4 regions of the Paenibacillus sp. QJM3NY_38 genome follow, and region 3 is predicted to be linked to each of the others. Evidence: riboswitches for the same ligand, from Rfam matches in the RefSeq annotation. Region 3 holds a riboswitch; each other region holds the start of a gene.
The links. Region 3 has a riboswitch for cyclic di-AMP ahead of AC0VZ8_RS17990 (universal stress protein). Riboswitches for the same ligand answer to the same signal wherever they lie in the genome.
Positions count from the first base shown of each region.

Region 1: another riboswitch for cyclic di-AMP. It lies ahead of AC0VZ8_RS20160 (C40 family peptidase); the one in region 3 lies ahead of AC0VZ8_RS17990 (universal stress protein).
Region 2: another riboswitch for cyclic di-AMP. It lies ahead of AC0VZ8_RS00495 (C40 family peptidase); the one in region 3 lies ahead of AC0VZ8_RS17990 (universal stress protein).
Region 4: another riboswitch for cyclic di-AMP. It lies ahead of AC0VZ8_RS30125 (C40 family peptidase); the one in region 3 lies ahead of AC0VZ8_RS17990 (universal stress protein).

Region 1 is NZ_CM149665.1:4,385,001-4,390,401, reverse strand. It holds gene AC0VZ8_RS20180 (leucyl aminopeptidase family protein) at 3-1,463, shown strand; gene AC0VZ8_RS20175 (copper homeostasis protein CutC) at 1,493-2,179, shown strand; gene AC0VZ8_RS20170 (ROK family protein) at 2,215-3,168, shown strand; gene AC0VZ8_RS20165 (hypothetical protein) at 3,563-4,090, opposite strand; cyclic di-AMP (ydaO/yuaA leader) riboswitch at 4,349-4,479, shown strand; gene AC0VZ8_RS20160 (C40 family peptidase) at 4,483-4,959, shown strand; gene AC0VZ8_RS20155 (stalk domain-containing protein) at 5,185-5,401, opposite strand, start outside.
Region 2 is NZ_CM149665.1:99,944-105,344, reverse strand. It holds gene AC0VZ8_RS00505 (M1 family metallopeptidase) at 1-680, shown strand, start outside; gene AC0VZ8_RS00500 (hypothetical protein) at 692-1,519, shown strand; cyclic di-AMP (ydaO/yuaA leader) riboswitch at 1,868-2,007, shown strand; gene AC0VZ8_RS00495 (C40 family peptidase) at 2,011-2,484, shown strand; gene AC0VZ8_RS00490 (C40 family peptidase) at 2,932-3,405, shown strand; gene AC0VZ8_RS00485 (GNAT family N-acetyltransferase) at 3,546-4,046, shown strand; gene AC0VZ8_RS00480 (c-type cytochrome) at 4,208-4,564, shown strand; gene AC0VZ8_RS00475 (4a-hydroxytetrahydrobiopterin dehydratase) at 4,666-4,980, opposite strand; gene AC0VZ8_RS00470 (hypothetical protein) at 5,089-5,382, opposite strand.
Region 3 is NZ_CM149665.1:3,911,891-3,917,291, forward strand. It holds gene AC0VZ8_RS17975 (fluoroquinolone export ABC transporter permease subunit) at 1-470, opposite strand, end outside; gene AC0VZ8_RS17980 (ABC transporter ATP-binding protein) at 467-1,321, opposite strand; gene AC0VZ8_RS17985 (TetR/AcrR family transcriptional regulator) at 1,318-1,950, opposite strand; cyclic di-AMP (ydaO/yuaA leader) riboswitch at 2,126-2,274, shown strand; gene AC0VZ8_RS17990 (universal stress protein) at 2,384-3,067, shown strand; gene AC0VZ8_RS17995 (TrkH family potassium uptake protein) at 3,146-4,495, shown strand; gene AC0VZ8_RS18000 (glycosyltransferase) at 4,577-5,401, opposite strand, start outside.
Region 4 is NZ_CM149665.1:6,485,323-6,490,723, forward strand. It holds gene AC0VZ8_RS30110 (heavy metal translocating P-type ATPase) at 1-653, opposite strand, end outside; gene AC0VZ8_RS30115 (ArsR/SmtB family transcription factor) at 800-1,174, opposite strand; gene AC0VZ8_RS30120 (flavin-containing monooxygenase) at 1,302-2,339, opposite strand; gene AC0VZ8_RS30125 (C40 family peptidase) at 2,474-2,950, opposite strand; cyclic di-AMP (ydaO/yuaA leader) riboswitch at 2,954-3,087, opposite strand; gene lgt (prolipoprotein diacylglyceryl transferase) at 3,343-4,248, opposite strand; gene AC0VZ8_RS30135 (disulfide oxidoreductase) at 4,640-5,089, opposite strand; gene AC0VZ8_RS30140 (DsbA family protein) at 5,090-5,401, opposite strand, start outside.

The sequences.
Region 1 (5,401 bases), 470 kb from region 3:
CGATGAACATCACAATAGATGAAGCTCACCTGGCAGATACTTCGATTTATGTGGTTTATGAGGGCGAGGAGTCTCATTTTCGTTTAACGGAATCTCGAAAGCAGCGCATGACGCTGACGTGGTTCTTTGGCCGCTCCGATCAAGAAGCGGATGATCTAATTGTCGGCATGGGGCAGCGTTCAAAGCTGACGTTGGAGCAAGTGCGCAGAACAGGCGCATCAGCCGCGAGAGCATTGCTCAAGGAGAATAAAACAAGCGCAGCGCTGATTCGCCCCTCAGTCCGCGGCGTCGGGGCATCTTCCCGGATTTCGATAGAGGATGAACTCCAGGCGTGGGTTGAAGGCTGGATGTATGGACTATATCAATTCAATAAGCATCGCGGGGTCACGGCCAATCTGCAATCCCTGTCTCTTCATCTTCGACTGGAAGACTGGGAGGGGCTTTCCCGTGAAGATCTGGAAGCCATTATACAGACGGCAGAAATCCGGATCGAAGGGACGCAGTTCACCCGTGACCTGGTGAATGAGTCTCCGGAAACGTTAAATCCGGAAGCGTTCGTAGCGGTTGTTGAGGACCGTTTCAAGAAGGCACCCGTTCAGCTACATGTGTATCGCGGACAAGAGCTCCATGATCGGCAGATGAACGGTCTGATCGCCGTGGGAGCCGGCAGCAAGCATGAGCCTGCCATGATTGAGATTGCCTATAATGGGGCGGGTTCCGAGAAGGAGAGCCCTCATATTATACTCATCGGCAAAGGTGTAACCTTTGATATGGGCGGTATGAACGTTAAAATCGGCCGAGACATCAGCGATGCTCGTATGGATATGGGAGGCGCTGCAGCGGTCGTGGGTGCCATGGATATTCTGGTATCGCAAAAAGCTCCGGTACGCGTAACGGCGCTGATCGCCGTTGCGGATAATTTATCGGGACCGGATGCGATGCTACCATCTTCCGTCGTTCATTATCCGAACGGTTTAAGCGTTCAGGTCGCCAATACGGATGGGGAGGGCAGATTGATCATTGCCGATGCACTGCTGCATGCAGCGAATCTTGGCGCAGATAAAGTGATTGATATCGCAACCCTCACCGGTAATGTCGGAGCCGCATTGGGCTTGGAGATTGCGGGCATCTGGGGCGACCCACAGATTACGGCCGATTTGGTTGAGATCGGTGAGCGTAATGGAGAGCGCGTATGGCCTATGCCGCTGATGGACGAGTACGAATCAGAGCTTAGAAGCGATTATTCCGATCTGAAAAATGTCGGTACGTCCACTTTGGCTGGCGCTATAACGGCTGCGCTGTTTATCCGTCATTTTGTGGCGGATTCCATGGAATGGGTGCACATCGATATGGCGGGCACGGTCCAGTATAAACGGGAATTCCCTCATTCCGCAGCGGGTGCTACCGGATACGGCGCGAGATTGCTCGCGGATTATGTGGAGAAGCAGTTTTCCCATGCATAAAGAATCAACTTCAATAAGGAGTGACGATGATGCTGCTTGAAATAATCGCAACATGCGTGGATGATGCCATCACAGCAGAGCAGAATGGCGCGGACCGCCTGGAATTGATCACGGCGATCACCGAAGGCGGGCTTACGCCGGGAATCGGGCTTGTAGAAGAGGTTGTGAAAGCCGTTCAGATTCCTGTTCATGTCATGGTCAGACCTCATAGCAGATCCTTTGTGTACAACGAACATGATATAGCTACCATGATCGCGGAGGTGAAGGCGATCCGCAAGGCAGGCGCAGCTGGCGTAGTAATCGGCATGCTGACTCCGGAAGGAAAGATTGACGAGGTCTCCTTAGTCAAAATGCTGGAATGGACAGGGGATATGCAGGTCACGTTCCACCGGGCTTTTGATGAATTGGAGGATCAGTTCGAAGGGCTGCGTACATTGCAGAAATACCGGTCGGTTACCCGCGTCCTAACGTCTGGCGGACCGCAGCCTGCACCGCAAGCCATCCCGAGAATTCGGGAGCTCGTGGAACATACGGAAGGAAGCGAGCTTAAAATATTGGCAGGCAATGGCCTGAAGTGGGAAATCATACATGATTTTATCGACCAGACCGGCGTGAGCGAGGTGCATTTCGGCTCCGCTGTCCGGTATGGCCGATCAGGGCTGAAGCCCATTGATCCGGTTGAGCTGCGATCATTGGCTGACAGCTTACATCAATAGAAGTAGCAAACCTATCGGAAACAGGTGAACAAAAATTGCAAACCGTATTGAATAAACAGCAAGAATTTGTGGTTGGCGTTGACCTTGGGGGTACGAAGATCGCGGCAGCGCTCTTTGATTCCGAAGGACAGCTGCTGAACCGGGAGCAAATGGAGACGGCAGGAGCCCGTACGGCCGAGGAAGTGGTTACGAGAATTACGAATATGATTCGCAGCGTCTCGGGCGGCCAATCGCTCCGAGGGATTGGCATGGCTTCGCCGGGAACGGTTAACAGCCGGGAGGGCATTGTCATTCACGGGACGAATCTGCCGCAATGGACGAATGTTCCCCTCAAAGCATGGATGGAACGTGAGCTGCATACGGAAGTTCAGGTGCTGAATGATGCTAATGCAGCCGCATGGGGAGAGTATGTAAGAGGTGCTGGAAGAGGGGCGACGAACATGGTGTACGTGACGCTGAGCACCGGTATCGGCTCAGGCATCGTGCTGGATGGGAAGCTGTTCCTGGGCAGCAGTTCCTTTGCTGGGGAACTGGGACACCATATCATTGATCCCAGCGGTCCGCAGTGCAATTGCGGCAGCCACGGCTGTTGGGAGGTATTTGCTTCTGGAACAGCCATCGGACTCGCAGCATCCCAGCGAATGCTTACCCAGCCAAGTGTCATATCAGAACTGGCTGCAGCTGATGCGGGAGTGAACGCCAAGCATGTATTCGAGGCCAAACGTCTTCAAGACCCCGTTGCAGTGGAGGTCATTGATCGTGCCATCTATTACATGGCGCTTGGACTGGTTAACGTCATTCACAGCTTTAACCCCGATCGCATCGTCATTGGCGGGGGTGTGAGCAGAGCTGGTGAGCTGTTGTTCCCGCAGCTGCGGGAAATGACGGATAAGCTGGTCATGCCGTCCTATTTAGGGACGTACGAGATCGTTCCTGCAGGACTTCGGGACGATGTTGGTCTGGTTGGAGCTGCGGCTTTGTTCCAGTAGCATAGGCCTGAAGAGAATGATACGAATAGGATCAATGATAAATAGATACCAGAAAGAGCGCTCGGAATGACGACGTAGTATCAAGTTACCTAGCTAAAGAGAAATCAACAAAAGCCGCCCTTCTGAGGGCGGCTTTCCAATTATTTATAGAGAGAGCGGGAAACGGAGCGATCATTTATTTGCGTCATAAGTCCGTAACAAGTAACAAGTGATAGGAGTGAACCGTAAACCGTCATCCGTTTGCACTTGAGTCGATTTTTTTGGTTTCTGGTTAGGTTTGTTTGTATCCGACAAACAATAAACGGTTGCTCGCACTTTCCCGCCCGCCGGCGGAAACCGCCGGCTCCAAACCCGCACGTGGGGTGACCTGCAGGCTTGGAGCCGGCGGCTGTCGCTATTCCATGTACTTGGATGCGTCAAACGTAATCAGAGATGTATGATTGGCATGCTCAATCAGCGAAGAGAGCTTGGTTACCTCGCGTTCCTTCTTGCGGGCTTGCGCCTGATAAGCCTCCGGATCATATAAGGCGACGTTGAACAGCGTTATGGCACCGTCTCCGCTGCCACGGCTGCTCTGGCGCTCCAGCTTCTTGCGGGAGCCGAGTTGGGCAAGCTGTCCAATATCGCTGCGTATTTGTTTGGCCAGCTCGATCGCTTCCATGATCGTAATGTCGGAGCCGTTCCAGGGAATAGTCTGCGTGGTATTGGAGATTGCCATCAGCAAATCCAGCTTCCTATAATCCGCCGAGGCCGCTTCGATTTCTTCCGTAATGGCATCCACGCTGCGCGTAGGGTATTCCGCCGTCTCCCCTTTTTCAATGATCGTGCTGCTATTGTTCAAGCGTTCCGACATCAACTGATTGATGAGACGGTTAATTGCTGCCCGGACAGCTAGTGCTTCTGCCATCGTTATTTGACTCATAAGTGATGGATCACCTCTTTAATTTCATTCTATTATGTAAACGTAAAGATTTGTAAAAAGTTGCTAGATTAATTAAAAAAGCAGCGCGAAAAGAAAAACAGAGTTACATAATTGTCATGACTGAGTGAGAGGGTGAACTAAAATCCGACCGAAATTCTTCATCATTACGACAGCTCCGAACATAAAACGATAGATTTTTAGGATATGATTGACAGCATCCTTGCTTGTATACTATATTAAGAGAAGGTTACAAAACGTTAATGAATTTTGCCGAATTTCGTTTGTGAAAACGGGGGAACCGTCTTGGGTGAATTACTCTTGTATAGAGAGTATAGGGAACCTTCAACCGAACCCTTAGCTAACTCCGTAGGCATCGAAGGAGAGAACATATTTTGAAGAAGTTTGTCATCACCTTGCTAGGGTCTGCAATTATTTTTTCTTCTGGTGCCGTTTCAGCATTTGCTGATCAACAACCGAATTTTCAGTATCAAGTGAAGCAATTGGTAGGAACTCCATACAAATGGGGCGGAACAACTACCAGCGGGTTTGATTGCTCCGGATTTATACTGTACATGTTTAGAAATTTCGATATTGATCTTCCGCGCACTTCCCAAAGCCAGGCTAAAGCGGGCGAACATGTGGATCGTGAAGATCTGCGGGTTGGAGATTTGGTATTCTTCAATACAAGCGGTAGCGGAATTTCCCATGCAGGCGTATACATTGGTGACGGACAATTTGCACATGCTTCCAGCAGCAAGGGAGTCAGAATCAGCAAGCTTAGCGATTCCTATTACGAGCCGCGTTATGTCACGGCACGTCGTGTTTTGAGTCAAGAAAACTATGCAAAGCTGGTAGGAAGCGCAAGCTAATTGGATAACGCAGCCATTTAGGGTACGATACATAACCAGAAAGCCTGACAAAGGGATGACCTTGTCAGGCTTTCTTTTTTAGATATTGGAAAGTATAAACTTCGAAGCTTGTGACTTTCTGATATCGCAAGAAAAACTTCTACTAACTGCGGTCTGTCATCTGTGAAGGTACGTCGATAGACGCTTTTCTTACTAAAAGCTATCATCCCACAAGGGGGTGTTCGGTTACTCCTTAACAACAGAGGCATTCACGGCAGCTTCCATTCCATTGTTATAGAGGCGGAACAAGCCTAGGCGCCAAAAAGCAGCACCTTTCAGGTCATAACGTTTGGCCAAGCCGAGTTTATCGTCCACGGAAGTGGCGGTTTCGCTAAATAGGCTGATGCCGAGGAGGAGCTTCTGCTTCGGGACGCCTGCTTGGAGTGCCGACTGAATCGCTTGG
Region 2 (5,401 bases), 3.5 Mb from region 3:
AAGAATACGAGATTACCTCCAATACGGCGGCTCAGGGAGCATCCATTACTTCCCCTGCACCGCTGAAGATGGAATCCTGGAAATACAGCTCTCACGAAAACTACGCACTGAATGTTTATACGAGAGGCAAGCTGGTGCTGCAAGGCATCGAACGGCAGGTCGGTCCACAGATGATGGGTAAGATTATGCATACCTATGCCCAGAAATACCGCTTCAAGCATCCAACCACATCTGACTTTCAGAAAGTCGTCGAGCAAGTAAGCAAAACGTCCTGGCAGTCGTATTTTGACCAATATGTATATGGAAGCCAGATGGCGGATGTCGCCATCGACGTGATCAAAACCAAAAATAAAGGCAAGGCTGAAAATCCTCGGTATGAGTCCACGGTCCAGATTACGAGCAAGGACGGGGATATCACCGATGTGCCGATCGTGTTCGCCTTTGAGGACGGCAAAACGGTGGAACGAACCTGGAGCGGCAAAAACGGCAAAGTTGCTTACACCCTGGAGTACAGCTCTCCGCTCGCCTGGGCCATGGTTGATCCGAAGTACTCCATCGTCCTAGAGAATAAACACATTAATAACTATATGAAGGCAGGAATGGATCCGAAGGTGGTTACACGCTGGAATCTCAGTATTACCAAGCTTGTGGAGACGCTGTTCGGCAGCCTATCATGGTGAGGGGGGAGCACATGAAAAGTTACGCAGGCCAAGGGTGGATCAGTGTTAAAGACCAGCTATACGTCTCGATTCTGCTCTTCTTATACCGTTTGCTGTGGGGATATTGCCTGTACCGACTCGTAAAATCGGCGGTAGTCCCCCTTCTGATGCGATATCCGGATTCCGCCCCTAACGAGCTCAGCCGTCTTTTATTCTTCTACGAGGGCGAGATGAGCCTGTCCTTGAGCAGCACAGTACACACCTACGGATGGCTTCTGGCCGGTTTGCTCCTGATCCGGATGATCCTCACCCCGCTCATTCGGGCCGGCATCTTCTACAACCTTCACCAGGAAGCCAAGGGCGAGCGCGGTTTATTCTTCTTCACTGGCATGCGGAAACTGTGGAAACCCGTAACGCTATTCTATCTGGTTGAGCTTATTCTCACCTTCGCGCCCGGTTACTGGATTCTGCCCAAAATCCTCCCGATTCTGCTGAATGGAATTCAGGAGCCTGTGCTGCTGCTTCATGCACTGCCCTATGCAGCTGGCTGGTTCTTGTACGCCTATCTGATCCGCCTGTTATTGCTCTATATGCAATTTGGCCGTACCGGCGAATCCAGCATGATCAGCTCTATCCATGCGCTCTTCCGCCGCTTGGGCACAGCAATGCTGTTATCCATCACCATCGGCGGATCCGCCTGTGTCATTCTGCTGCTCCTGAGCTCGGCCTCGCTCTTCTGGGCCGGGTTGATCGGCTTAATTATTCAGCAGGCCTCTTATTTCCTGAATGGACTTTTCCAAATTTGGGCAATGTCCGCTCAATATCATTTGTGGAGAGATTCCTCCTCACAGCATCCTTAATGGTTACAATTTGGCACCTAAAATAATGAAACACGCTCGCGAATAAGCTGTAATCAGAAGCGACACGTTTCTATCCCGCGCTAGATTTTACAGAGAATAAGAGTTCATTTATCCTTAATATTACAAATTTCTGAACGCCATATTACAAAAAAACCTGTTCCCTTAAGATGGGGACAGGTTTTTTTGTTTAAAAATAATGTTTCCTCGTTTGCCAAATTGTTAATACTCTGCTAAAATAACGAATATGTTAGTAACAACTTTGTCATCTTTACTGTAACTTTTATGTTAGGAACGTTGTAATTCGCTAACTATGTTGGAACGTCAAACGTCAATGAATGGGTTCATCAACATTTTAAGGAGCCGAATTCCCATAACGATATGGGAAGCGGGGGATCCGTTTTGGGTGAATTGATCTCGCAAGAGAGGGATCATAGGGGACCTTCAACCGAACCCTTAAGCTAACCTCGCAGGCAATGGAAGGAGCTTTTGTTTTGAAAAAGAAGTTAACGGCTGTTTCTCTAGGCCTCGCACTCGCACTCACATTAGGGACCGGAAGCGCTTTCGCCGATTCCAAATTAAATACTGCAATCAAACCAGCCATTGGTGTTTCTTACAAAACAGGTGGAACTACAACGAATGGATTTGACTGCTCCGGATTCACCAGCTATGTTTACAAGAAGCTTGGTCTTAGCCTGCCCCGTACGTCTGCAGCTCAATACAAAGTAGGTACGGCCGTATCCAAGAGCAAACTGAAAGCTGGCGATCTCGTGTTCTTCAACACATCCGGTAGAGGTGTATCTCATGTGGGTATTTATGTCGGGAGCGGCAAATTCGCTCATTCTTCATCTTCGCGCGGTGTCATTATCAGTCCGCTGAGCCAGAGCTATTACGCCAACCGATATGTAGGCGCTAAGAGAATTATGAGTCAGAATACGTACAAATCTGTAGCTGTGAACTACAATTAATGTTGGAACTTAATTGATTTACTCTTACAAGAAAGCCCTGGGTTTATGAGATTGTGCCGATCTCATCCAGCGGCTTTTTTCTTTTGTTGATTGTGCGTATACCTTTATAACGTTCAGCACAGCAAAAAAGTTCCCGCTTTTTCGAAAAAAAATGAAATTTATTATACAAGTTCACTTCAGTTCCACTTCACTTCGCCGTGTCTTCACATCATCTATCCTTTATTTACCCTTCTCTCTCGTCATTAAACACCCATTTTGGAAAAATATTGATTTTCCTTGGTGCTTCGACAGTTAATGCTATTGAAAAATAGCAAAATCCATCAAGAAATAATTGCCAATCTCGCTTGCTGTCTGATAGAATGGACGCAGTAACAACTTTGTCATTAATGTAAGTGCTTTAATATATAGATTGCTATGCCTCCCGGCAACGAAAAGGAGCTTTCCATGCTGAAGAAAACATTATCGACAGCAGCCCTAAGTATCACGCTGTTGTTCACTTTGGGCGTTGGCAGCGTGTTTGCTGATGGTGCGCTGGATCAGGAAATCGATAAGGTTCTAGGTACAAGATACAGCTACGGTGGTACAACCACGAGCGGATTTGACTGTTCCGGCTTCACCATGTACGTTTACGCTAAACTCGGTCTAAAGCTCCCGCATCAATCCGGCTCTCAATTCGACATGGGGACAAGCGTGTCCCGTAAGGAGCTGCGCGCTGGCGATTTGGTGTTCTTTAACACATCGGGCCAGGGCATCTCCCACGTCGGCATTTATGTCGGCGATGGCAAATTCGCCCATGCTTCCTCCAACCGCGGCGTGGTTATCAACCGCCTGGCAGAGGATTACTACGACCAGCGATACGTCGGTGCAAAGCGTATCATGAGCGATGATAAGTATGAAGAGTCGGTCGGTGAATCATCCTAAGCTGTAGAGGCTAATCTTCCCTATACATAATGCTTGCCCGTTAAAGGAGCCCTTACCTCTCTTTTGCGGGCTTTTTTGATGCGACTTGGATGTTCGTAATATGATTATTATTTTATGCAGACGATAGGAGGACTTCGCAAATGGATGCCACACCGATTACATTTCACACCGTAGTCATGCGTGAAGAGCACGCCGAAGAAATATGCGCTTGGGCCTACCCTCCTCCCTATAATATCTATGGCTTTCTTCCCTGGGAGCAGATGAAAGGGCTTGAGGTGGAGTTTGGCGATCCGGACATTCGCCAGAGACAGTACATCTCGGTTCTGGATGAGCGGGAGGCCCTCTGGGGATTTGCCCAGCTGTTTCCGATGCATGAGGTTACACGAATCGGACTTGGCATGCGTCCTGATTGGTGCGGGCGTGGAATGGGTAAACGATTTATGCAGACGATTGTCCGGGAAGCCAGACGGAGGCGGCCTGCCGACGAAATTGACCTTGAGGTAATGACCTGGAATGAGCGAGCAATCCGCGCTTATCAAAGGGCAGGCTTTCACATCACCGATACGTATGAGCGGCTTACGCCAACGGGCAACGCCCTTTTCCACTGTATGGTGTATGAGCCCCCGACAAATGAGGAATAGTAATCTTTGTCTATATGAAAAAGCACAATTTTGTGTACTTTTTATGAAGCTGCGCCGTATAGTTGCTTTTTTTGTCACAACTGGCTATGCTGTCTATGGATGTTGGTTTATAATGGAGACAAGTGCAAAAGTGCAGTATACATAGAAGGGACGATATGACGATGCAAAAATGGATCATGAGCGGATTGTTCTTCGTCGCATGTGCGTTAGCTATCGCGCTGATGTTTACGCTCCCAGGTAAGGAACAGGTAGCTCAGGAAGAGAAGCCGACCATGCCGGAAGTGACTCTCGATGCAGCCGCAGCGGAAGCCACACTGAAAGCAAGCTGCATTAGCTGTCACGGCGACCAACTTCAAGGCGGCGCTGGGCCGGCTTTGAATCAAGTAGGCGGACACATGGATGCGGACGCGATCTTCAACGTTGTAACCAAAGGTCGTAAGGGAATGCCTTCCTTTAAAGACCAACTTAAACCTGAAGAAATCGCAAACATCGCGCTGTACCTTGCTGAGAAAAAATAAATCAGCTTATACGCAAAACACGCTTGCACCTGGAGTTGTTCCCGTTGCAAGCGTGTTTTTTACATATTCGGGACCTCTAAAGGGACTAATGGTCTCCCCTTCTATTGTCCCGCCTTGCCATCCTTCGAACGACTCTTCTCATAGGCTTCGTTAAACTGCTGCGCTTCCTTAATATCCACAGCCGTAATGCCACCGTCGTCCCAAGAAGTGAGACGAAGTGTAACGACTTTATAATCTATGGTGATGTAGGGGTGATGTCCGAAAGCTTCCGAAATAGCTGCCACTTCATCAACAAAAGCGATTCCCTTCATGAAGGAGGAGAAGGTATACTTTCGTACAATCCATCTCCCTTGTTCAAATTCCCAACCCTCAAGCTTTTCCAGATGAGCCTCTACTTCTTGCTGCGTATAAAGCATCTTTTATCTTCCTCCCCGAAAAAAACCTATCTTAAAGCCGACTAACCGTAATATGGGCTATCTGTCATCTATTCTATTCTGCCCTGTATCTGTTGATAACTGGAGTGATTACACAAGGGCCACAAAAGCCAACTCTTCTTCACCAATCAAAATATGTATTCGATGGTTCGTCTGATCATGCATGACCACGCCGCTGCCAACATTAATCACCGGCTCTGTGCCCAGCGCATAGAACAAATCCTCTGCCAGCGCCTCATGAACCTCATTTTGCTCGGCTTCGCCCAAATTGCCCCAATCCTCAGCTTCCATTTCAAAGAAGACATAGCTGTCAGAAATTCGCCCAACCGCCTCGGTCAGTTCTGCCAGAATTTCGCCATAATCCCTTCCGTGTTTAACGCCCATCTTAATCACTCCTTTCCTT
Region 3 (5,401 bases):
GCGTAAACCTGCACCATCAGAATAAAACTGTTAACCGTCCGTTGGCGTGCCGCCACGCCAATCGACAGCAAGGTCATGAAGGTTGATGTTAAGACAATACCAGCAGAAAAAGCAAGCGGATATTCCGGGAGACTGCCGGTCGCCATATGAATCACCCATCCTGCCGCAAGGGATAACACCGACAGAGACGCAGCCTTCGCCAGCAAATATTCCCGAATGTGTACCGGCGCTACAAACAACGGATCGTGGACGCCCTGGTCCCTCTCCAGCAGGACCATGCCGCCTGCCATGATAAGCCCCAGGGCTGCGGGATCGCTGAATGTCAACACAGTCGCTGTTGTCTCCTGGTAGGCCTCGGGTACGAATCGGAGCAGTATCCAATAACAGGTACAGACAAACACATAAACCCAATAGAATCCGTGGCGCCACTGGAAACGCAGATCGAATACAAATAAGCTTAGGCCCTTCATACAAGCTGCCTCCCCGTTACCTCAATAAAAATTTGTTCGAGCGACGCCTCTTGCGAATGAATGGTATCGAGGGGATAATCCTGTATCAGCTTAAGAAATTGGTTATTCTCACCGATGCCATCCAGAGAAAATACCGCCCCCGTTAATTCGCCATCCCTTCTGTATTCGACTCGGACCTCCTTTCTTCCCTTACGAAGTTTCAACTCTCTGGGTGAATCGATTAATTTGATTTCACCGTCGACGATAAAGGCTACCCGATCGCAAAGTTCTTCTGCCGCTTGCATATTATGGGTTGTTATTAGAACCGTCTTGCCGGCAGCCTTTTTCGCAAGTATCAATTCCTTCATTCGGTGGGCATTGACCGGGTCTAATCCGGATGTAGGCTCATCCAGAAATAGGATTTCTGGATCATGCTGTAACGCCCGACAGAAATTCAACCTCATCTTCATGCCCTTGGATAGCTGGGAAACCTTCATATTTGCGGCATCTGTTAGATCGACTTGCTGCAGCAGTTTCATGGGATCCTCCGTCTTCCCCTTGTAAAGGGAACGAAAGAGCTTTAAATTGTCGAGAACCGAAAATTTGCTGTAGAAGTTCGGGAATTCAAAAGCTACTCCGATTCGCTCATAATAATCGGGACCGGTATCCCTGATTTCATTGCCCATGACTTTTATACTTCCTTGATAACCTTTCAGGACGCCGATCAGCAGTTTTTGCGTCGTACTTTTACCAGCGCCGGACGGGCCGAGAAAGCCAAAGATTTCGCCAGGCGGGATGACAAAATCAAGTCCATGCAGGGTCGGCTCTTTCCGATTCGGATACGTGTAATGAAGCCCTCTTACTTCGATCACAACGCTCCATCTCCCTTCGGCGTATTAGACACCGCAAGCATACCGGCAGATAATAACTCGACTAGCAATTCGATCGTAGATGTAAATTGCTCCTCTCCAATCTCTTTTTGGTGCAGCGTAAGCAGTGCCAAGGATCTGATCATGCCCACGATGGATTCGGGTGCCGTACCAGGTAAAATGCCAGCCTTCTGCCAAGCCGTAATCACAGGCAAGAGCGCGTCTTGATCCTCCATAAAGTTACGCTCCAGCAAGTCTTTCGGCAATTTCCTGAACAACAGCTCCATCTCCCCGCGATCCATCATCTGCCGAAGCATCGGGCTCTCGTCCATCATCCTAAGTGAATATAAGAGAAACCGTTTAATGCTTTCCTTACTGCAGACCTCTTCAGGAGGGAATAAATCCAGAACGGCATTGCGAATTCGCTGCTCCTCCTCCAGAATCAGTTCATAATATAATTCCTCTTTCGATCCGAAAAACATGTAGAACGAGCCTTGGGCAATGCCGGCGGCCTTCGTCAGATCTTCAACACTCGTTTTGCGAAGGCCCGCCGTTTCGAAATGATGGCGTGCCTCCGTCAGCAGTTTTTGGCGTATCCATTCACGTTCTTCGTCCGAGAATTTTTTGGGCATGTTGCACTTCACATCCTTAATCAGGTTTGTGATTCTGTGAATAATTTTATTTTATATTCATAAAAGTACTCCCCAAAGTCCCGTTTGTCAATATATTTGATATGATGTTGTTTACTTATCGGTAACTGTTTACTTTCAGCATGTTTTAGCATAATATTTATTACGATAAATTTCATACGCATAAATGCTTAATCCTCTATGAGGAACGGGGGAACCAACAAAGCGACTAAGCTTTAGGGGTGAATTCTTTCTGGATAAGAAGGAACGGGGACTCTCAATCCCGAATCCGACAGCTAACCTCGTCAGCGTCTTGGGAGAGAACACTCTTACTACTTTGACTTGTCCATGATCCGTACAACCAAGGCCAGGAAGCAGAACTGTCTCTGCTTCCTGGCCTTTTTTGTTAACGCTGTAGTGCTTAGAAAAGAAAGGAATGATTATTCTGCTTAATAATGAAAAGATACTGGTATGCGTGTATTACGGACCAAACGGAGAACGCCTCATCCGTCGAGGCGGCGAATTAGCCAGACTTCTTCAGTGTCCCCTGTTTGTGTTGAGCGTTATACCCTTGCGTGAAGGTGAGTTAGATCAGGCACAAGAAAGGTATATGGCTGAGTGGCAAGTGAAATGCAACGAGTATGGGGCAACCTTCATTGTCAAAACGAATGAAGATCGCAAGGCTTCAGAAATCATAGCGGAAACCGCCAAGAATCATCAAATCACCCAACTAATCATCGGACAATCCGGTCAAACGCGATGGCAAGAAATTACGCGCGGTTCGTTTGTTAACGAGCTTTTAAACCAGATAGGCGAGACGGACTTACACATTGTAGCGGTTCAAAGGATGGATGATCCAATAGCTGACACCCATGAACGGGGAATTCGAGTCACTGTGTTCAGAGAGGGTTCTCATTACCTGCTTGGCAGTAAGGAGTCCGGGGGCGATCCAATAGCCGAAGGTCTATTTTTCAAAGAGTTAAATACCGATTTTGACACCGGCGTGCTGAAAATAAAAACAGACCACGAGATCCAATATTTGAAAATAAGTCACGGAAAAGTAGTAGACTCGTCTTTTTTCCAAAACAGAAAATTCTTCGATAAACCCGGCGATCAATAAAGAATGGGGGTGGAACTTGTGAGAAGAACATTTATGAATGCAAACGATCGAAATACACAACATTCCGCTCCTGACACAATGGAGTTGTTTATCAACAAGCTTAAAAAAAATATGAGTCCCCCTCAACTCGTCATGCTTGTCTTTTTCACTTTAATATTAATCGGGACCGCATTGCTCGCGCTTCCCTACTCTTCCTCCACCGGGAGGTCAATTGGTCTGCTGGATGCTTTATTTACTGCCACCTCAGCAATCTGCGTAAACGGGCTCGTTGTCTTGGATACCGGTAGTGTTTTTTCGACTTTTGGACAAGTCATTATCATGATCTTGATTCAAATTGGCGGGCTCGGCTTTATGACCTTTGGCGTGATGGTTGCCATTGTTCTGGGGAAAAGGATTGGCTTGAAGCAACGAATGATTATTCAGCAAACCACGCATTCGACCTCGGCACAAGGTTTGGTTAAATTGTCCATGTATATGGTACTCATTGCATTCGCGTTTGAAGCATTAGCAACGATTGTCCTTACACTCCGCTGGCAACAGGACTTCGGGTGGGGACAGGCAGCTTATTACGCCCTTTTCCATTCCGTTTCGGCATTCAGCAATGCCGGATTCGCCCTGTGGTCTGACAGCCTAACCCCCTTTGTCGGCGATCCGATCGTCAATATTACGATTGTCCTGCTATTTATCATTGGAGGCCTCGGCTATATCGTCATTGTGGATGTATTTCAAAAGCGTTCATGGAAGAAGCTTTCGCTTCACTCCAAGGTTGTCCTAGTCGGAACAGGAACGCTGTCCCTGCTCGGTTTTCTATTTATTTACTTTTTGGAGAGCTGGAATCCATCAACCTTTGGCCAATTGAGCGAAAGCGAACAAGTGCTGGCTGCTTTTTTCCAAGGCATAACGCCTCGAAGCTCGGGGTTTAACACGATAGATATCGGCAGCATGCTGGCGGCTTCTCAGTTTTTCATTATTATTCTGATGTTCATCGGTGCTGCCTCCGGAGGAACAGGGGGCGGTATTAAGATCAATACGCTTGTTGTACTCATCCTAGCTACGATCCAAACCTTTCGCGGGGGTGGTCAAATCCATGCCTTCAAGCGCAAAATAGCAGGAGAAACCGTTATGCGCGCCTTGGCCGTTGTCATGAGTTCTTTGGTGGTCGTGCTGGGCGTTTCCCTGTTGCTGACCATCTCTGAAGGAATGCTAGAAGAACATTTCTTGGAAGTGTTGTTTGAAGCGACCTCAGCATTTAGCACCACCGGTTTGTCGATGGGATTGACAAGTGAATTGTCCCCCGTGGGGAAAGTCATTGTAGCGATAACGATGTTTGCCGGCCGTCTGGGTCCCTTAACGCTCGCTTATGCATTGGCTCAAAAAAAACGCACCTCCAAAATTGGTTACGCGGAAGATCATATCTTGATTGGGTAACTCAGGGTTCCCAATCAAGAATTTTCTTGTCCATTAATACTTTAACCTTTGGTACACATATCCCTTGTTAAAGGAATTCTCTCAAAAGTAATCATGCAACCGTCTCTCAATAAATTCTACAGTTCGATCAACACCTCTCTCCTCTAAAATTTGGTCTGATAGTGCCATTGCATTGGCTGACAATGTTGAATGACTGGTTAGCTCCGCTATTCGCTCAGCCAAACTGGCTACAGACATTGATTTTTCAGGAATCGGCTTGGTCGATACACCTAGCTCATTCATACGCTTGGCCCAGAAAGGCTGATCCGCATTGAACGGGGATATGGTCATCGGCTTACCTGCTCTCAAAACGGCCGCTGTCGTCCCTGCTCCACCATGATGAATAACGCCTGCAGCTCGCGGAAACAGCCATGCATGCGGTGCTTCCTGTATACACAGGATGTTCTCGGCCCCATTCCCGGATATTTGCATTCCACTCCAGCCAACCAGAATGATGCCGCGTTGCCCCGTTTGTCGTAAAGCCTGCGTAGTCATCTCGAGCACATGATCCGGATGCTTTAGAGGCATGCTGCTATAACTGATAACGATTGGCGGGGATCCTGACGCGATAAAAGACTCCAACTCCCTTGGTGGGTCCCAATCGGTATCTTCCAGAAACCAAAACCCCTCCATACAGACACGATCCTTCCATTTCGGATCAAATGGCAAAATCGAAGGACTGCAACCGTAAAGCACCGGAATATCGCGTCCGTTTACGTGCAGATCATCGGAGAATAGACTTCGTGGAGGTAAATGCAACGTATCTCTTCTCCATGTATTCATCAATTTTTTGAAGGATAACAGCATGAAACGGTTGAGATGATAGCTTTTTTCATTTAACCATCGATTCCTGAAGGTGACAGGTAA
Region 4 (5,401 bases), 2.6 Mb from region 3:
ATCCCTTGGAACATCTCCCCTACCTGATAGAACAACATCACGGCGACACCTTCAGGGTATTCCTGAATGGCGAAAGCACCAAGTGTTGCTATTGTCATAAGGAAGTTTTCATCAAAAACCTGTCCGCGAACAATATTTTTGGCTGCCCGAAGGACTATATCTCCACCTATAACAATGTAAGCTACTACAAACAGTGCAAATTCTAAATAACCGGAGAAAGAAGACAATAAGCCAACCGCTGCAATAGCGGTACCAAACAATAAACGAATTAACATCCTTTTCGTATTCTCATTTCCATGGTCATGAGAATGTCCGTGATCATCTTCATGACCGTGAGTGTCCTCTGAATGTGATGCCCCTGCTGCAGATTTGTTCTTTTCAATCACTCGGATATGAGGCTCTAGTGTTTTCACTTTCTCCTTGGCTTTTGATACAATGTTTTCAACCTGTCCGGTCGCAGTTTCCATCGTTAGTGTCTTCGTTACAAAATTAACGGAACAGGAAGTTACACCTTCAATTTTCTTAACACCATTTTCGATTTTCATTGCACAGTTAGCACAATCTAGTCCCTCTAATATCAATTCTTTTTTAACCCTTTGTTGTTGAGCTTCCATCGTATGTTCTCCTTTCCACCAATCTTTCCGTAAACACATGAACAATTATTCATATGTTATTTAAACTCATTATATTCAAATGAAAACTTAGTTGTCAATTATTTCGTACAATCTCCTCTAAATTAGGTGAAGACTTTTAAACACATCAAAAAAAGCACCAGCAGCTGACTGCGGGTGCTTTCATGTTAATCTCCATGCATTGTATGTTGTAGGGTTTGTGTAAAAATTTGCTCGATGTGCGTATCATCCAATGAATAAAACACCGTCTTGCCCACTTTACGACGTTTTACGATCCTCATATTACGAAGGTATCGCAGTTGATGCGAGATCGCTGACTGTCCCATCTCGAGTAATACAGAAAGATCATGGACACATAATTCTTTCTGCAATAAAGCATTGATCAATTTAACCCGAGTAGGGTCACTGAATGCTTTAAACCAGTCTGCCACTTGAACAGCTGCATGCTCATCAATCATTCCGGCCCTAACTTGTTTTAAATCAGCCTCAGACCCAAAACATGATGTGTCACAATCTTCAATCAAGGGATCCTTCTGCTCCATTCTGTAATCACCATCCTATTTACCATTACCACTTATTTTATAGCAAAGGCACAAAAAACGAAAGGATTACGATTAACAAACCGAATTTTGTCAGAAGAAAGTGTCCCGAACTACTTCTACCCCATTTTTATTCTCTCAGCAGGTGCTCAACAATTCGCTGAGCATCATACTTCACCCATCCAAGCAGTGCTGATCCTCTAGATGTTTGCCACGGTAAGCCAACAAAGTAGAGCCCTTTTACAACAGATACACCTTCTATATGATCGATATACCCATCTTTAAATGCCGCTTCTATATCTATCCAGTGATCATCACGTTTAAAACCTGTAGCCCAGATAATGTTTTCGATATGTATGGGAGATTCTTCGTTCTGAAAATACACCTTTTGATCTACTATCTTTTCGGTCCTTACATGAAGTCTTATCCTTCCTTGTTGAATGAGCAGCTTTAACTCTTTTCCATAGATCTGTTCTGGCATTGCATGCAACCATTTACCTAACTTACTTTTGCGGTTTGCTGTTAAAAAGCCCACCTTGTCGAAATACCAAAAAATACTCTTCCCGAAAATATGTAACGGTTTATACTGGATCTCACCGCTTGCAGACAGATGCACTTCAAAATCATCTGCCAACTCACTGGCAATTTGGGCCCCAGAGTTTCCTGCTCCTACAACAAGAACAACCCCTTCCTTGAGTTGGTTCTTATTTCGATATTCAGAAGAATGTAATTGTATAACTGCATCACCAAGCTTGTCATGAAAAGAAGGTACTAGTGGCTTCTGAAAAGGACCGGTGGCTACTATAACTTTTTTTGATCTAAATGTACCCTCCGATGTGGAGACTTCAAAGATTCCATTGTTCATGGTTAATGATGTAACTTGTGTATTACTTTGAATAGGAAGCTCTAAACGATTCGCATAATCTTTCAAATAATCGGCAACCTCATTTTTATGTGGTAAACCCTGAGGATCACCTTGAAAGGGAACACCTGGTAGACTATTATACATTCTTGGCGTAAACAGATGAAGAGAATCATAGCGATCTCTCCAAGAGTCACCAACCTCCTTGTGACCATCAAGGATGAGAAAATCCACAGATTTTTGTTTGAGATAGTAAGCAGCCGCAAGCCCGGCCTGACCTCCACCGATGACAATAACATCTAACATATAAAGATTTTACCTCCTATAGTCGTTTTATTTAAAGTATCATATGAACATTCATTCATCAATTGCATTGTTAAATTTCACTGATCATAAAAAAACAAGTCCTCATTCTCATGGACTTGTTCATTAAAAACCATTTAGTTGTAACTTCCGACCATCATCGTGTAACTCTTTTGACTAATGGTTCTTCTTGCTGTTACATAACGTTGTTTGTAATAGGATTCTGATAGGCTACTTATCCTTACACCCTTACTACTGGACGAATGTGCAAATTGACCATTACCGATATAAATTCCAGCATGAGATATTCCCTTGCCACTTGTATTAAAAAAAACTAAGTCCCCCGGTCTCAGATTAGCTTTAGACACGGGAGTGCCAACTTTGGCCTGGGCTTTTGATGTTCGTGGTAAATCTAGATTGAATTTATCAAAAATGTACAGAATAAAGCCGGAACAATCAAAACCACTTGAAGTTGTACCTCCCCATTTATATGGAGTTCCAACGACTTTACTTACTTCAGTAGTCAACTTAGGTTGATTATCTGCATACGCACCGGTTGCTCCCGAAGACAATATAATGGCAGACCCTAACAATGACAGTAAAATTTTCTTCAAGATGTTTTCTCCCTTCAATGCCTACGGAGTTAGCTGAGGGTTCGGTAGAAGGATCCCTATACTCCCTGTACTACAAGAATAATTCACCCAAAAATGGTTCCCCCGTTTTCAAAAACGAAACTCGGCATAATTTATTAATATTTTGTAACCCTACATAATGTAGTCTATTTTTTTCCTATTGTCAATCTTATCTTAATAATTCATTAAATCCATTAATAAATGTTCATATTTGTTCAAATCCCCGTATCTATCGGACTTATTCATCACATGTATTCGAAAAGAATTCGTTTTGAACGCAGAAACAAATAAAACAATATTGTAATACTTTTGCAAAGGCTCGAAATTTAAAATAGCAGTTGAACCAAGTTCGACTGGCTCTTGTATTAAATTTATCAAGATCTATTACTGGCGATTGGGTCTGCATATCGTTCCTGATGTTTTCTAAACCTTCGGTGTGCCATGAGGCAAATAGCAATTAGGATAATCAAGACACTTAACAACTGCGAGACACGAACTGTACCATAACTCATTTCGCCTTCCTGGAACATAAGCCCCATCGGTGACCAAAGTAATTTCATCAAATCTGCAAGCCAGTTAGAGGCAAACCAGGCTAAACTGTCGGTACGCAGTCCTTCGATAAAAAACCGTCCGATGGAATACCAAGTGAAATAAGTCAAAAATAATTCTCCTGAACGTAGAAAAGGCTGGCGTCTCAACCATAAGAGCAACAACAAACCAACCAAATTCCAAATGGACTCATACAGAAAGGTCGGATGATAATAGACACCCTCGATATTCATTTGATCGACAATAAAGTTAGGCAAGTGTAGTGTTGTCCTAAGAAAATCCTCAGATACTGGCCCTCCATGAGCTTCTTGATTTATATAATTTCCCCAACGCCCGATCAATTGTCCTATAATCAAACCAGGAGCACATAGATCTGCAATACGCCAAAAATTATAGCCACGTATACGAAAGAAAAAAATCATAGCAACGATCGCTCCGATTAAAGCTCCGTAAATGGCGATTCCACCGTTCCATATTTTGAAAACGTCCCAAAAGTTATCGCGGTAATCTTCCCACTTGAATATGACATAGTAAGCTCTAGCCCCGACGATAGCCGACGGCACGCCAACTAGCACCATATCCAAAAAGAACCCTGGATGGATCTGATACCGCTTGCCTTCTTGAATAACAACGATTAGACCAATGAGAGCTGCTACGCTTAAGATAATTCCGTACCAGTATAATTGGATTGGCCCTAATCGAAATGCAATTGGACTAATCGCATCGAACAAACCCTTTCACCTCAATCCCATATCGTTAGTAACCGATAATATTGAGTAGTTCATAATTAATGATGAAATTTCGATTAAACATCCTATATTTAAATAAGGAAGGCGATACATGTTGAACAATGATTCTTTTCTTTCACTTCTCAAGCCTAGGATTATCATCTTAAGCTCACTGTTACTGTTTACTATGATTAGTATCGTTTTTCTGACGGATATCTATTTTATTCATTTCAACAAAACCGTTCATTTGATAGCACATTATATCAGTCCGTTTATCATTCACTTACTGTTATCCCTTTTTGTAAAGAACAAGGTGTCCTGGTTACTTGGTGCAACGCTGACAACTATTATCTCACTAGTACTGATTCTAGTAGTCGTTTTGGTGTTTTTTTAGCTAGGAACCTAATCTTGGACTCACACCAGTCTCAGATCTTGTGAGTGCCATTAAAATTGTAATTAAAATAAATGCTACTAAGGCGAGAAAAGGAATGGTTATAAAACCGAACCAGTTAATGTATTGTACATTACACGGCACCCCGTTCGTGCAGGGCTTGATTGCTGCAAATCCAGGGACCTTCTGCTCCAAATAATGAAATAAGGAAACGCATGCTCCAAAAATCGAAAATGGAAGCACATATTTTTTTATGCTTGTCTCACTGTAAAAGGCCGCAATTCCAAGAATGATACTGAGTGGATACATTAGTATTCTCTGATACCAGCACAATTCGCAAGGAATAAACCCCCTTATCTCGCTAAAATAGAGGCTTCCAAGCGTTGCTGTAAGTGCTACAACCCAAGCTAAATATATTGTTTTGTCACGTACCACTACTCGATCCCCTCCCATCTACTCCTTCAGTTGCGCATTGATTAAGGATGATATCTCCTCATAATCAAACGGGTTCGTTACCATAACATTATTGATCATAATCGTGGGTGTTTGTTGTACATTATATTCACGGACTAATTCCTCATCTAAAGCAACTTGGTCTTCGATCTGCTTACTTCCCATATCTTCTTTAAGCTTCGCTAGATCGATATTAGGTGTATATTCTTTAGCAAGCTCCAGCGCCTTTTCTGGGGTTAGCCATGCGTTATCATGCTGCTCTGTTTCAGGTTGTGCATTAAATACTTCATGATGAAATGTCCAATATGCGTC